DNA from 2 places in the Bradyrhizobium sp. MV1.5 genome. Region 2 is predicted to be linked to the other one. Evidence: riboswitches for the same ligand, from Rfam matches in the RefSeq annotation. Region 2 holds a riboswitch; the other holds the start of a gene.
The links. A riboswitch is a leader RNA that binds a small molecule or an ion and turns the genes downstream of it on or off. The one in region 2 is predicted to bind cobalamin.

Region 1 (7,507 bases), on a different contig from region 2:
ACGCGATCTCTGTCGGCGCATGCCGTCGCACGCCGCTTTCGGCGGGTTGACGATTGAAATCGAGAGCGTGGAAGCGATCCAGAACCTAGATCTCCTGGTCGAGGTTGCGCGTGAGGTTCGCTTTCACAACATTGGCCTTGCAATCGACAATGTCGGTGCCAATTGGCCGCAGCTGATGGGGATGACAAAATTCCCGTTCATGAAATTGAAAGTAGATCGTCAGTTCGTCGGCGGCTGCGCGAATGGGCCCCTCAAGCGAACGGTGTGCCGCCATATCGTCGATCTAGCCAAAGAGTACAATGTGCGCACCGTCGCCGAAGGTGTGGAGAGCCAGGCTGACCTAATCGCTGTGGCCGAACTCGGCTTCGACCTTGCGCAGGGCCATCTGTTCGGAAAAGCCATGCCACTGAAGCAATTTGCACAGTCATCTTTCAACCCTGCTCCAGCTCGTCCAAAATAGTTGCGAGTGGCTGAGTGCGGCCAAGCGACGCTCGCGAGCACCGCCATGCCTACTCGGCACCAGGCATGAGGCTGAGTGCAATTCAGTCGGTCTGCAAGGCCAGTGTCGCTCGTCCCGCCGCCACTTCATTTCCCTCCGAAGCTTGTTATACCACAAGCCCGTTTTGGCAAGCCTCCAGCGAGTCCTCCGCGCAGCTAGCGTTGCAGCCATGAGCGAGGCTTGCACAAACCTCCAGTCGGGGTGTGTGACCGGAGGTTTGCCGAGATCCGACGTAGACCTGCGTCCGTTCGCGGGTTTTGTCGCCGCCGGTGGAGGAAGCGTCAGCCTCGCTTGCCCCCGCGCTGACGTGCCAAACAAACCGACGGACGCTTCCAGCTTCAAGGCGCGACTGACTCTCGCAAGAGGGCCCGATGGCTCATAGCCTGAAATTGAAGCGACCTGTTGCTGTCGCAGACGCAACATGGTCTCAGACCCGGGACAGCCGAATTGGGCAAATTGCCCAACATTGAGCGCGTCTGCGTTTGGCACGGCATTTGAAAGGGATCGCCCATGGCATCGCTCGCCTAAGGAGTCGGAAGGCATGGCTTACAAGATCGTCGCTTCGCAATGCACCGTTTGTGGCGCATGTGAGTTCGAGTGTCCCAACGCGGCGATCAGTCTGAAGCGTGACATTTACGTTATCGATGCCAAAAAATGTACGGAGTGCGAGGGCCATTGCGACACGCCGCAATGCGCGGTGGTCTGTCCGGTCCCTGACACCTGTGTCCCGTCCAAGACAGGATAGGCAGCCCGCGACCAAAAGGCCTCATCGCTCGATTTCGCGAACGAAGTTGTAGATGTGGGACCTTGAGGAGACCACGACCGCATGGGGCGCATCGAGGTCGATTAACATCGTTATGAGCTTAAGACGCTGAGCGACGCCGAGGAACCCCTCAAAGGGCTCTGTCGGAGGACACCGTCGAATTTGTCACGAACAAGGACAAGGCCCTCGATGCTCAGTGGCCGCGTTACGGCCTATCGTCGCTGGTGGCGAGTCGAGGCGAGGCAGACCCGGCGTCGAGCGGCCACGGACGCATCGAAGCCGGCGCAAAAGTCGCTGAGCACGTGAACACCTAGTGCACCGAGAAGGATCATCTTGGCCAACCTCACGGAGGCGGACGACCTCGTGCCTGGTCGCGGGCCCGCCGAACACCAAGGAGCCGACCTGATCATCCGTTCGGTCCTGGAGCAATCCGGCTTTCGAAATGTCTAGGGAGCCTCGTGGGCTGTGACCAAACGGATGCCGGCCGAGGATGATCGCACCTTCCTGACGCGCAGGTTCGAAAAGCTGCTGACGGAAAAGGTCGCCTCCTCGCGATCACACAGATACCGAAAGCCGCCCGGGTTCGTTCCGGTGGTGGAGCTCAACCGTTACGCGAGCGGGGAGCGAATGCATTTCAAAAGCGGAGCCTCCACAGATCCGGGCGTGTTCACTAGGCCGCGAGCAAGACCGTCTTACCTGCCTAGTGCGCTCGTAATCGCTTGGGCAATGTCGCAGCGAGAATCGGTAGGTTGACGCATCGATCCTCGTGCGCATAATCCAAGCCGTCGCGGTCTCCGGATTTCGTTTGATCCGGAGCTAAGAGGGAAGCCGGTGCAATGCCGGCGCTGCCCCCGCAACTGTAAGCGGCGAGCCGCTGTCCAACGAAGTCACTGAAGCCATGCGGCTTCGGGAAGGCCGGACAGCAGCGACGACCCGTGAGCCAGGAGACCTGCCTCGACAAGATATCGTCCACGGGCGGGGCGTCCCGGTGTGCGCCAAGCAGTTGTCGCTCACGCGATGTTCGCTGTCTGCGTCCGCCATGGCCTTTGCCCCAACATGGGGTCTAAGCTATGTCAATCCTTTCGCTTCCCGTTGCCACACTGGGGACGTCACGCATCGGCCCACGACGCGAACTCAAATTCGCGCTCGAGAGCTACTGGGCGGGAAAATCTAGCGAAGCCGAGCTCCTCGAGGCGGGGAGTGGACTTCGTGCCGCTAATTGGGCACGGCAAAAATCCCGCGGTGCGACCGTCATTCCTTCGAATGACTTCTCGCTCTACGACCATGTGCTCGATACCAGCCTAATGGTCGGCGCGATTCCCGACATTTACGGCTGGAACGAAGGTCCTGTGTCGCTCAAAACCTACTTCACCATGGCGCGTGGCGCTCAAGACGGTGGTCACGCTCAGCATGGGCCCGGCGTAGCCGCACAGGAGATGACGAAGTGGTTCGATACGAACTACCACTACATGGTGCCGGAATTTCACCAGGATCAGATCTTTAAGTATGCCTCTCGGAAGCCGATCGAGGAATATGAGGAGGCAAGAAGCCTCGGTTATCAGACGCGGCCCGTCCTAGTGGGCCCAGTCACTTTCCTGAAGCTCGGCAAAAGCGTAAATCCCGCATTCAATCCGCTGTCGCTGCTTGATCGACTCCTCCCCGTCTATGTCGATGTTCTCCGCGAACTAGCCTCGCGCGGCGCTGAATGGGTTCAGCTCGACGAGCCATGCCTAGTGATGGACGTCGACGAAGCATCTCGGGCCGCTGTCCGCCGGGCCTATGCTCATTTCGCTAAGGCCGTGCCGGCGCTTAAAATCATGCTGGCCACATACTTCGGGGCTGTCGGCGACAATCTTGAAACAGTATTGGCCTTGCCCGTTGCCGGGGTTCATGTCGACCTGGTTCGTGCACCTTACCAGTTGGACGCGATTGTCGCCAGAGCAGGTAGAGATCTAGTGGTCTCGCTCGGTGTCGTTGATGGTCGCAACGTGTGGCGCTCTAATCTGCCGGCGCTACTCGACCAACTTGCTCCTATGGTCAAAAAACTGGGCAGGGACCGTGTTCAGATTGCCCCCTCCTGCTCGCTGCTTCATGTTCCGACCGATATTGAACTAGAGATCGATCTCGATCCCAATCTGAAGACGTGGTTGGCGTTCTCAGTGCAGAAGATCAAGGAGCTTTCGATTTTGGGCAAAGCGCTGGCTGGCCATGCTGCCGACGTGGCCGATGAACTCACGCTCTCAGAGGATGCATCCGTCACCCGCGAAACATCGCCGAAGATCCACAGTGCGAACGTCGCCGGACGAATGGCCGCGATCGACGATAGCATGCGTCGCCGTCGCAGTGCGTTCACCCAGCGCGCCGACGTCCAACGCGTCGCCTTCGCATTGCCGATGTTTCCAACCACAACCATCGGATCCTTCCCGCAAACGGCGGACGTCCGCAATGCGCGTGCAGCTCATGCGCGGGGAGCGCTGAATGACACGCAGTACGAGCAGCTTCTGAAAGCGGAGACAGCCCATACCGTGCATTGGCAGGAAGATATCGGCCTGGACGTGCTCGTACACGGTGAGTTCGAGCGCAATGACATGGTTCAATACTTTGGCGAGCAGCTGTTGGGTTTCGCATTCACCAAGCACGGCTGGGTTCAGTCTTATGGCTCGCGGTGCGTTCGTCCTCCTATCCTGTTTGGAGATGTCTCCCGCCCGAAGCCCATGACCGTTAAATGGTGGCGACATGCGCAGTCTCTGACCAAAAAACCCGTCAAGGCTATGCTGACCGGACCGGTGACGATCCTGAACTGGTCGTTTGTCCGTGACGACATCCCGCGGAGCGAGACATGCCGACAGATCGCTCTCGCGATCCGAGACGAGGTCATCGACCTTGAGGCGGCTGGAGCGACCATGATCCAGATCGACGAGGCTGCGTTGCGGGAGGGATTGCCACTGCGCAAATCGCAGTGGAAGGACTATCTCGATTGGGCAGTGGACAGTTTCCGTGTTTGCTCCTCCGCTGTCGCTGACGGAACTCAGATCCATACGCACATGTGCTATTCCGAGTTTAACGAAATCATCGATGCGATCGCAGCAATGGATGCCGACGTCATTTCAATCGAGGCGTCGCGCTCCAAAATGGAATTGCTCGACGCTTTCAAGAGCTACAATTATCCTAATGAAATTGGGCCGGGCGTCTATGACATTCATTCACCGCGCATTCCCGCAGCAGCCGAGATCAAGCAGCTGATTGTGTTGGCGCGGCAGCGGGTTTCCGATCGGCAGCTCTGGATCAATCCCGACTGCGGACTGAAAACTCGAAGGTGGGAAGAGGTGCGTCCCGCGCTCGTCAATATGGTGGCCGCCGCACGCGAGTTGCGGGGTGAGGCATGATCGTACGCAGCGTGTCGCCAACGTATTTGTGAATAAGATCCACGCGCGTTGGGAGGTCGCGATATCTTGCGAACTCCCAAAGCTTCCAGCGCTTGCGACTGCCGGTCTGCTTCGGCGGAGGTGATCCCACACAGCCGGCGACAAGCTCGAATCCGACGGACGACAGCATGCCGGCCTTACCGGTGACATATTCCAAGTCACTTACGCTCGACGCGAACCACGGTCCTATCGCTTCATTTATCCATCGCGTGGATGCGTCCCATCACAACAATCTATTTTACCGCCCTTCCGGAATTTCATACGTAATTGGCGCGTTGGCGCGGGCTTCGGGAAGATTTGCTGGCGTTGGGCGCGTTGCCAAATGCTCCCGCGTGACGGCAAACTGACGCTTGAGTTTCAGGACACGGCGGCCAAACCGCCTGCGTGATGGATCCCAGCTCCATCAAGGCTCCCCTTGCCAACCGGACAGCTGGCAAGTGGTGGCAAGTCTTGAACTTTCCGACAGAAGCGGAAAGCAAGCGGCTCGCTAAGTTGCGCGGAGCGATATCCGCTTCTTGTTTTGACGGCGAGTGCCCTCGCCGTAAATCGGTCGCCGGTAGTCCTCCCTACCGACGAAAGCTGGTGCGATGCGGAAAGCAGCGTTGCTCCTGCGTGACTTCTGCCCGGCCTCCCCTCGAGGCCGGGCATTTTTATGTATGCGTGGTGATGAGTGACAGCACAGCATCATTCATTTAGACGTCATTGCGGGGAGGCCGGTTTCTTGCGTCGCCTCTGTTGCTCTTCATCAGGGAATGACGCCGGTGCTGCTAAGGCTATCTGTCTATTGAAGGCTTTGGTGTCGTGTTGGTACGCGTTGGTAGTACCGGATATTCGATCCTAGGCAGCCGACCGGTCAGCGAATTCAGAAATGCGACGATGTCGTTTTCCTCCCCATCGCTAAGCTTGGCGCCGAGCTGGATGTCACTCATTAGGGCAACAGCTTGCTTCAGGCTCCAAACCTGGCCCGAATGGAAGTAAGGGGCTCGCAACGCGACGTTCCGCAATGGCGCCGCGCGGAAGACATATTCGTCGCCAGCCGCCCTGGTAACCGCGAATCGGCCCTTATCGGCGTCCGGAAGCACGCTTGCGTCCGGCTTTTTCATCACCCCGAACGGGAAGTAGGCCTGTCCACCGAGATTGATTCCATTGTGGCAAGAGGAGCATCCCTTCGCCATAAACAGTGCCAACCCTGACTTCTGCTGATCATCGAGAGCACGTGTATTGCCCTCCAGATACTGATCGAATGGAGCCGCAGGTGTAATGAGAGTCGCTTCAAAAGCCTCGATCGCCTTCGCAAAATTTTCAAAGGTGACCGGTCTCGCTTCGTTCGGAAAAGCGTTCTTGAACAAGACGACGTAGCTGGGCATTGAGTTCAAGATACCGAGCACATGATCTGGAGACGCATTCATTTCGGCACTCGCCTGCACAGGGCCGGTGGCTTGCGCCTTGAGGTCCGCGGCGCGTCCGTCCCAAAATTGCGCCGCATTGAACACTGCGTTGTAGACAGTTGGGGCCCGGCGCAGGCCGACCTTCCAGCCGTGACCAACGGAGGTCGGACCGGCATCGACTCCGCCGGTGCCGAGATTGTGGCACGTATTGCAGCTAATGATTCCGCTCGCCGATAGCCGCGGATCGAAGAACAGCATCTTGCCAAGCTCGACCTTTCCATGCGTCACTGGATTGTCTTTTACTGCAGGAATGGCCGAGGGTATTGGATGGAAGATCTGCTTGGCGTTTCTCATCACATCATCGTCGGCGTTAGCTCCTGACGACATCAGCAGCCCAATAGCTAAAATAGATGCTTCAGCGACAAGGCGAAGCTCCGGGATTGACATGTTCATACGCCTCATTAGTTCTGATTGTTAAACAAGGAAACCGTCGAAAGCGATGCCACGCGTTCCTCGACGGTCCGGCGCAGCATGCAGCGGATCATCTGAAGCGAGGCTGCATCAAAATGTGCGACTTTTGCAGCTGGCCGCCGGCGTTCACGCACGGGCTTGAGGGGCTTACGTGATTCGCGAGTTCGCTTTGAGCTTAGATCGCGGCCTTTCTGTTGGTTGATCAGCCTAGCGCCTCAACGTTCGGCGTGATGGTCGATCTGACAACAACAAGTGTACCGCAAGCAGTAAGCTGTCCGGTGGCCGCATCGGTGCTCCATCGGGCGATTGGGTGGCCAATACGCTCCCGCAAAGTTGATGTATCCGTCTTACTCCGCTGGCCGCGCTCAGCGCTCACGGTGTCATTGGACAATTAGCAACTGCGATGCCAGTTGCGTCCGAGATGCAAGTTGCTGATTTAGTTGTAGAACGGGTCCGGACGAACAAACAAAGTCTGATGTCTTGGTGTGATCACTACATTCAGTGTCACAGATGCCACAAGCGCCAGGCCCGGCGTGATCGTAGATACTTTTGTGGTGAGGTTCGCTTGTTAGCTTGCCGGCCGCACGCGGGAACGGCGGTAACAAGACCTACGCAGCTGGGCGAGACACTGAGAGGCGCCCGGAGGTGCGCATTGTTCACGATTTCGCCGAGCCCAGCCGACTGAAGCCTCTCCGACTTATATCCAGGCCGCTCTGGCGCGCCGTCACCACGAAGCCCGGCTCGTTTGTAAGGACGAGCCTCAGGGCCGAACATGGCTTGTTTCAATTCCACCTGAGGTTCGCTGGCATGGCAATTGCCGTGCTCAAGTCTGAAAGGCGCGGCTGCCCAGAGTTTGACGGTGCGACCGTCCGATTAATCGCTACTCCAATTCGACAGGGACCGGCCTGACCCCTGATCCCGCGGGTATTGGTTGGATTACCTAGTCGGCCCACTCACGGGC
Region 2 (7,507 bases):
GATCCCGCGCAAAGGGACGGCCAAGTCCGACCTCGCCGATCTCAGGCGGACGATCTGCGCGGATGTGCTCGCCAGCGACAAGACACGTATCGCCGAGTTCGATCTGCCTGTGCGCGACGCCGCTGAAGCGGACTATCGCAAGGGCGTGGACGATTGGCACGATGCCGTGGCCGCTGTCTGGTCGCAGACGATCGCAGATCATCTCGAAGGCAAAGGCAAGGTCGCGCTGCTGATCTGGGGCGATCCCTCGCTTTATGATTCTTCGCTGCGCATTGCGCGGCGGCTCAATCCCTCGCCAAAGATCGAGGTTGTGCCCGGCATCACCTCGATCCAGGCGCTGTGTGCGGCGCATGCGCTGCCGCTCAACGATATCGGCGAGCCCTTTCTGGTCACGACGGGACGTCGCTTGCGCGAGGGCGGCTGGCCGCAAGGTGTCGATACCGTGGTGGTGATGCTCGATGGCGGCACGGCGTTCCAGTCGCTTGATCCGGCGGACCTGCACATCTGGTGGGGGGCCTATCTCGGCCTGCCCGATCAGATTATCATGTCCGGCGCGCTGGCCGAGATCGGCCCGCGTATCGTCGCCGTGCGGCAAGAGGCGCGCGAGCGGCACGGCTGGATCATGGACAGTTACATCCTCAAGCGCAGGCCGTGAGGCAAGCGAGGCAGCATGCTCCCCGAATGGGTCACCCAACAATGCCCGGATATCTCCGCAGTCCACCGCGAGGCGGCGGTGGCGCGGCAGGCGCAACTGACGAAACCGACCGGCGCGCTCGGCCGGCTCGAGCAGCTCGCGATCGAGCTTGCGGGCCTGCAAGCAACGGAGCAACCGCGCGCGGCGCGGGTGCCGATCATCATCTTCGCCGGCGATCACGGCATCGTCGCGCAGGGCGTTTCGGCCTATCCGCAAGAAGTGACCATCGCGATGCTGGCGAATTTTGCCTCCGGCGGCGCTGCGATTTCGGTGCTCGCGCGTGAGCTGGGCTCCAGCCTGGAGGTCGTCGACACCGGCACGCTGGCGCAGGAGGAGATGGCTGGGATCGTGACCGACAAGCCGCGCAGCGGCACGCGCGATTTCAGCGTCGAAGCTGCGCTCAGCCCCACAGAGCTGGCATTTGCGTTCGAAGCCGGACGACGTGCGGTGACGCGCGCGCAGGCCGGGCAGCCCGATCTTCTGATCTTCGGCGAGATGGGCATCGGCAACACCACGACATCGGCGGCGATTGCGGCGAGCTTGCTCGGCGTGAGCGCGGAAGAGATCGCGGGCAGCGGCACCGGCATCGACGCGGCCGGCCGTGTGCACAAGGCGCGGGTGATCGACGCTGCGATCGCACGCCATGGCATTGCGGGCGCTTCGCCCGAAAAGATCCTGTGCGCCGTCGGCGGCCTCGAGATCGCGGCCATCTGCGGTGCAGTTATCGCAGCAGCGCAGCGCCACATCCCCGTGTTGATCGACGGCTTCATCGTGTCGGTCGCGGCGCTGGCGGCGGCGCGGCTCAACCCGTCGTGCCAGCCGTTCCTGCTGGCCTCGCATCAGTCCGCCGAGCAGGGGCATCGGCTGGTGCTTCGCGCGCTCAACGTGCAACCGCTGATCAGCCTCGATCTCAGGCTCGGCGAAGGATCGGGCGCGGCCATCGCGCTGCCGCTGGTGCGGTCGGCCTGTGCGCTCCACAACGGCATGGCGACCTTTGCGCAGGCCAATGTGCCTGATCGTCCGGCCTGATCAAATCATCGGTTGATTGACGCAGACGACGCGCCAGCCGGTCGCGAGCCGGTCGATCCGCGTCAGCGACAGCGGATCGATCACAAAGCGCAGCGCCGCTTGTGGCGTCAGATCCAGCGCGATGCACAGCGCCGCGCGGATCGTGCCGGAATGCACGACGAGCGTTGCGGCCCCGGCGCCGATCTTCGACAGACCCAGCCGGACCCGCGCGACTTGATCCTCAAAGCTTTCGCCGCCCGGCGGCCGTCCGCGCGCCGGATCGCTCCAGAACCGTGCATAGGCCTCGCCACCGGTCGCGGCGAGCTCGTCATGCCGACGGCCGGTCCACTCGCCAAAGTCTTGCTCGCTGAATTCGTCCACCTGCAGCGGCTCGCGCCCCAGCGCGCGAGCCGTCTCGACCGTGCGCCGCGAAGGGCTCGCATAGCTCGCGGCGTCCCGCGGCAGGCGCTGCCGCAGCGCCTCCAGCTGCGCGCGAGCGCCGAGATCGGCCGGCGCGTCGGCTGCATGGATCGTCCCCGTGACGCCATCGACGGGCGCGTGCCGTATCAGCCAGAGGAAGGTCTCGCCTTCCATGCTTATCTCCAAGGAAACTGGTCGTTGTGGCGATAACGCCGCAACTGGCACATTGACTCTGTCTGGATCGTAATCCTAGATGCTCGCGACGGTTTCCCCGAGAGGGGATGAAAAGGGAATGCGGTGCGGGGACGTTGTCCCCAATGCCGTGGCTGCCCCCGCAACTGTAAGCGGCGAATCTTGCGTCACGTGCCACTGGGTGTCTCGGTCCCGGGAAGGCGATGCAAGGTACTGACCCGCGAGCCAGGAGACCTGCCGTCAGCCGTGGTCACACGCGAAGATGTCGGTCGGGGAGTACAGACATTCGGCTTCATCGGAAGGCTTATGAGCCGGAAGATGGGACCTTGGTTCGCTGTGACGTGCCACTGACGTCATACCGAGGTCCAAGACCGTGTCTCCCGTTCGCATTGTACGACCGCGCGCGCTCCTGCTCGCATCCGCGGCGCTCACATCTTTTGTCGCCATCGACATGCCAGCGGCCTTGGCGCAGCAGGCCCGCGAGCCACTGCCGCCCGTCGAGGTCTCGGCGCCACAATCCCGTAGGCAGGCCAGCCCGGCCGCACGAGACGTGCAGGGCCCACGCCGCGCAGCGGCGCGCAGGCCAGCGCCCGCATCTGTCACGCCGAAGCCTATCGTGCCGACCGCGGTTGCGCAGACGCCGCTCAATACCAATGCCGTCGCCGAGAGCGCCTCGCGCCTCGGCCTGACCGTGCGCGAAACGCCCGCGACCGTGGAAGTGATCTCGGCCGCAACCATGCGCGAGCAGGGCTATCGCACCGTGTCCGACGTCGCCCAGGGAGCAGTCGGCGTCACAGCCGGCGACAATCCGGCTGAACCCTCGGCTTTCTCGATGCGCGGCTTCACCAACAGCCAGATCAACACACTCTACAACGGCATCAAGATCGGTCCGCAGAACATGACCTCGCGGATCACCGACACGGCCAATCTGGAGGCTGTCGAATTCCTGAAGGGGCCGGCATCGCTGATGTCGGGCGAGGGCGCCGCCGGCGGCGCGATCAACTTCGTCACCAAGCAGCCGCACACCGGTCCGATCCGCAATGAGGCGGATTTCTCCTGGGACTCGCTCAATTCGTTCCGGGCGCATTACGGCTCGGGCGGCAGCACCAATGTGCAGGGGCTGGACTATCGCTTCGACGTCAGCCGTTCCTCGCTCAACGGCTTTGCCGACGACACCAACACCAAGACGCTCGACGTGTCGGGCCAGCTCAATTACCGCATCTCCGACAGTCTCAAGGTCTGGGGCGCGATCGAGTACCGCGAGGACCGCTCGAAGGCCTATTGGGGCGCGCCGCTGGTGCCGATTGCCTTCAGTGGCTCGCATGCGACGACGGGGATCGTGTCCGGCAATTACATCTCGAACTACAACAAAACCAATCTCGGTGCGGTCACGATCGATGACCGCACCTTCAACACCAACTACAACGTTCTCGACAATCGCAACGTCGCACAGGAGGTCTGGCTGCGCGGCGGTTTCGAGCTGAAGCTGGCGCCCGACCTGACGCTGAAAAGCCAGGCCTATGGTTACGGCGCAGAGCGCACGTGGTTCAACAATGAGATCGAGGCGTTCAATTCCGGTACGAACCTGGTGGACCGTGAGCGCTTCTATGTCGCGCACAGCCAACGCCTGGTCGGCAACATCACCGACCTGATCTGGGATGCGAATATCGCCGGCTTTGACAACCGCTTGGTCACGACGCTGTCCTCGAGCTATCTTGATTTCGTGAGGCCGGGCGCCGCAAATTTCCCCGGCGATTCCGTTCCACTGGTCGATCCGCCCCGCGGCTACTACGGCCTGCTCACTATTCAGCAGCAGACCGCGCGCATCGACAATGAGGCGCTGTCATTCGAGGACCGGCTGAAGCTCACGCGCAGCTTTGCACTGGTTGGTGGCCTGCGTGTCGAGCATATTGGGCTCGACCGCAATTCGACCGACAAGTTCGGTCTGGAGAAGGCGAACTTCCCGTTCTCGCAATCGTGGGCCCCGACCACCGGCCGTATCGGCTATACGTGGGAAGCCGTTCCGGGCCTGACCTTCTTCAGCCAATATGCGACCGGCGCCGACATCGCAGCCAACAACATCTTCCTGCTCAATCCGACCGATCCGCTCAACCTGACCACCGCGCGCACCTATGAGACCGGCGTCAAGCATCTGTTCTGGGACAACCGGGCGGAGTGGTCGTTCTCGGCCTACGACATCCTGCGCAAGAACGTCTATGCCGCGGCCGGCGGCATGCAGCTCAATCTTGCCGGACGGCAGGAATCGAAGGGCGTCGAGCTTGCCGCGTCCGTGCGTCCGATCGAGCCTCTGCGTCTCTGGGGCAACATCGCCTATGTCGATGCGCGCTACGCCGACTACGATTTTGTCGGCGGCTCGTTCGCCGGCAACACGCCGCCGAACGTGCCGCGCGTCGTCGCCAATGCCGGCGCGTCGTACCGTTTCTTCACGCCCTGGGCGGTCGAGCTCGGCATCACCGGCCGCCATGTCGGCGACCGCTACAACACCGATGCCAACACCGTGACGCTGAAGGCCTACACCGTGGCCGATGTCTACGCCTTCGTCGACATCCCCAAGACCGTGTTCAACGCGGTCGACCAGGCCCGCCTGACCTTCCGGGTGCGCAACATCGCCGACAAGCGTTACGCGATCTGGGGCGATCCGTTCTATCCCGACCAGATCCTGCTGGGCGCGCCTAGGACCTATGAAATTTCGGCCGCGTTCAAGTGGTAGGACGCTGATCGATGATGCGCGCGATCGTCCTGCTGCATCGATGGCTCGGGATCGCGTTCTGCCTGCTGTTCGCGATGTGGTTCGCGACGGGGATCGTGATGCACTTCGTTCCGTTTCCCTCCCTGACGGAATCTGAACGCTTTGCCGGGCTCGTGCCGCTGGCTAGCGCTGAGACCAGGATTGCGGTCGCCGATGCCGTTGCCGCGAGCGGCATCGCGGATGCGACGCGCGTTCGCCTGATCCAGCGCAGCAACGGACCGGTCTATGTCGTCGCGGGGCCGTCGCGCGCGGGCGCAGTCCGCGCCTCCGATGGGGCCGATGCGTCGGTCTCGTCTTCCGAGGTCGCGCTGGCCATCGCGCGAGACCACGCACGCAGCCGTGGGCTGGATGCCGCGCAAGCCGCGATCGTCGCGCGCGCGGACTATGACCAATGGAGCGTGCCAAACGGCTTTGACCGCCATCGGCCCCTGTTTCGAGTTGCCCTGGGCGACGCCGCCGCAACGGAGGTCTATGTCTCCTCGCTCACCGGCGAGATCGTTCTGGATACGACGCGCAGCGAGCGGACCTGGAATCTCGTCGGCAGCGTGCTGCACTGGATCTATCCGACAGTCCTGCGAAGTAATTGGTCGCTGTGGGATCGCGTGGTCTGGACCTTGTCGCTGCTGGCCCTGATCGCAGCATTGTTGGGCGCTGTGCTCGGCCTCGCGCGGATCAAACCTCGATGCGGTCTGATCGGCTCGCCCTATCGTGGCTGGCATGCGCTGCATCATCTCATCGGCCTCGCGGCGATGGTGTTTGTGCTGACCTGGATTTTCAGTGGCTGGCTCTCGATGGATCACGGGCGGCTGTTCTCGCGTGGGCAATTGACCTCGGCTGAATCCAGCGTGATGAACGCTTCACCGAATTGGACGGCTGCCCCATCGCTCGATCGGCAGCCTGTGTCGCCGTCGGCCCGTGAGATCGAATGGTTTGCCTTCAACGGCAATCTCTATCGGCGGGATCGCACCGCTCTTGCCGCTCAGACCTTGATTAAGGCAGGGGATGCGCCCCGCGATGGGGCGACGGGATCTCTGGATGTGCAGGAGGTCGAGAGGCCGACCGCGCGTCTCGCGGCCGGCTGCGGCGTACCGTCCGTACTTGCCGACAACGACAACTATCCCGCGCAGTCCACCGTTCCGGGTGCCCCGGTCTACCGCTCGTACTGCGGCGACCTCTGGTTCGACATCGACGGCGCCGACGGCAATTTGCTGCAAAGGCTGGATTCGTCGCGGCGGGTCTATCGCTGGCTCTACGGCGCGCTGCACACGCTGGATTTTCCCGCCCTCGTCGCGCGCCCGTTGCTGCGCGACGGTTTGGTCGTCGGGCTCTGCGCCCTCGGCTTTCTGTTCTCCATCACGGGCATTGCCATCGGCTGGCGCCGCCTCGTCGCGAGGCGTTGAGCGGGCAAAACCACCGCTTACTGATCGTACAATAAAGAGAGGCTGAGCCGACTGGCATGCATAGCTCATAAGCAATCGCATGGCCCGGAGCGCCGGTCGATCGCCTGCAAATTAGACAGTATTTGCGCCGCGCGTGGATTGCAGTGCAACGGATGTGGCTTTTCGCCCTGGAAAACTCGTGTGCGCTGCACTTATCCTGGGTGGAACGATCCACACTGACGTGCTCTCCATGCGGGCAGCGCTGCACTAAAAAGTGCCTCGGCGCGTCGCGCCGGTTGCGGGCCGGTCCTGTGCGTTGCGACAACTCCGGCCCTATCCCGAGGCCATCGCTCTGTCGCACGCTCGCAAGCGGTGGCATGACAGGGGATGATGATGAGCGCTCTGGGCTTGGGATTGAACTTCGCGAAGGACGGGAAGGGCCCCGCGTCCGGTTCGAACGTCGTCCGTAGCTGACGCCACATGAGCACCGACGAAAACCACTGGGAAGTCGGCACCGATATCGGCGGCACCTTCACCGACATCATCGCGATCCGACACTCCCCCGCGGAGGCGCGGATCGCGAAAGTGCCGTCGCGACCTCAAGCTCCGGTTCAGGCGATGCTGGAGGCGATCGAGGCGGTGGGCCTGCGCAAGAGCGAGGTCAAGCGCTTCGTCCACGGCACCACGCGCGTGACCAACGCCATCGTCGAAGGACGTCTGCCGAAAGTGGCGCTGGTGGCGACCCAAGGCTTTGCCGACGTGCTGGAGATCGCCCGCTATCGCCGCCGCGATCTCTATCGTCTCGACGTCCCGCCGAAATCGCCGTCGCTGGTGCCGCCCGAACGATGTTTTGGCCTCGCCGAGCGCCTCGATCACGAGGGCCGGGTGCTGAAGGCGCTGGATGACGCGGAGATCGAGCGCCTGGTGGCCTGGCTCAAGGGGACCGGAGTTCAGAGCGTCGCGGTCGCGCTGCTTCACGCCTATGCCAATCCCGTGCACGAGAAAATGCTCGGCGAGCGGCTCAAGGGCGTCGTCGCCCACGTC

Region 1: it holds a riboswitch for cobalamin, as region 2 does, so the genes downstream of both, metE (5-methyltetrahydropteroyltriglutamate--homocysteine S-methyltransferase) here and AC0L2J_RS06575 (TonB-dependent receptor) in region 2, are expected to answer to the same signal.

Annotation. Positions count from the first base shown of each region.
Region 1 is NZ_JBVVPL010000011.1:54,688-62,194, reverse strand. Features, by position in the region: gene AC0L2J_RS13325 (EAL domain-containing response regulator) at 1-460, shown strand, start outside; gene AC0L2J_RS13320 (4Fe-4S binding protein) at 1,041-1,244, shown strand; cobalamin riboswitch at 2,034-2,233, shown strand; gene metE (5-methyltetrahydropteroyltriglutamate--homocysteine S-methyltransferase) at 2,333-4,648, shown strand; gene AC0L2J_RS13310 (cytochrome-c peroxidase) at 5,461-6,528, opposite strand; gene AC0L2J_RS13305 (iron-sulfur cluster-binding protein) at 6,927-7,151, opposite strand.
Region 2 is NZ_JBVVPL010000005.1:42,008-49,514, reverse strand. Features, by position in the region: gene cobF (precorrin-6A synthase (deacetylating)) at 1-655, shown strand, start outside; gene cobT (nicotinate-nucleotide--dimethylbenzimidazole phosphoribosyltransferase) at 671-1,723, shown strand; gene AC0L2J_RS06580 (histidine phosphatase family protein) at 1,724-2,296, opposite strand; cobalamin riboswitch at 2,369-2,570, shown strand; gene AC0L2J_RS06575 (TonB-dependent receptor) at 2,688-5,045, shown strand; gene AC0L2J_RS06570 (PepSY domain-containing protein) at 5,057-6,484, shown strand; gene AC0L2J_RS06565 (hydantoinase/oxoprolinase family protein) at 6,944-7,507, shown strand, end outside.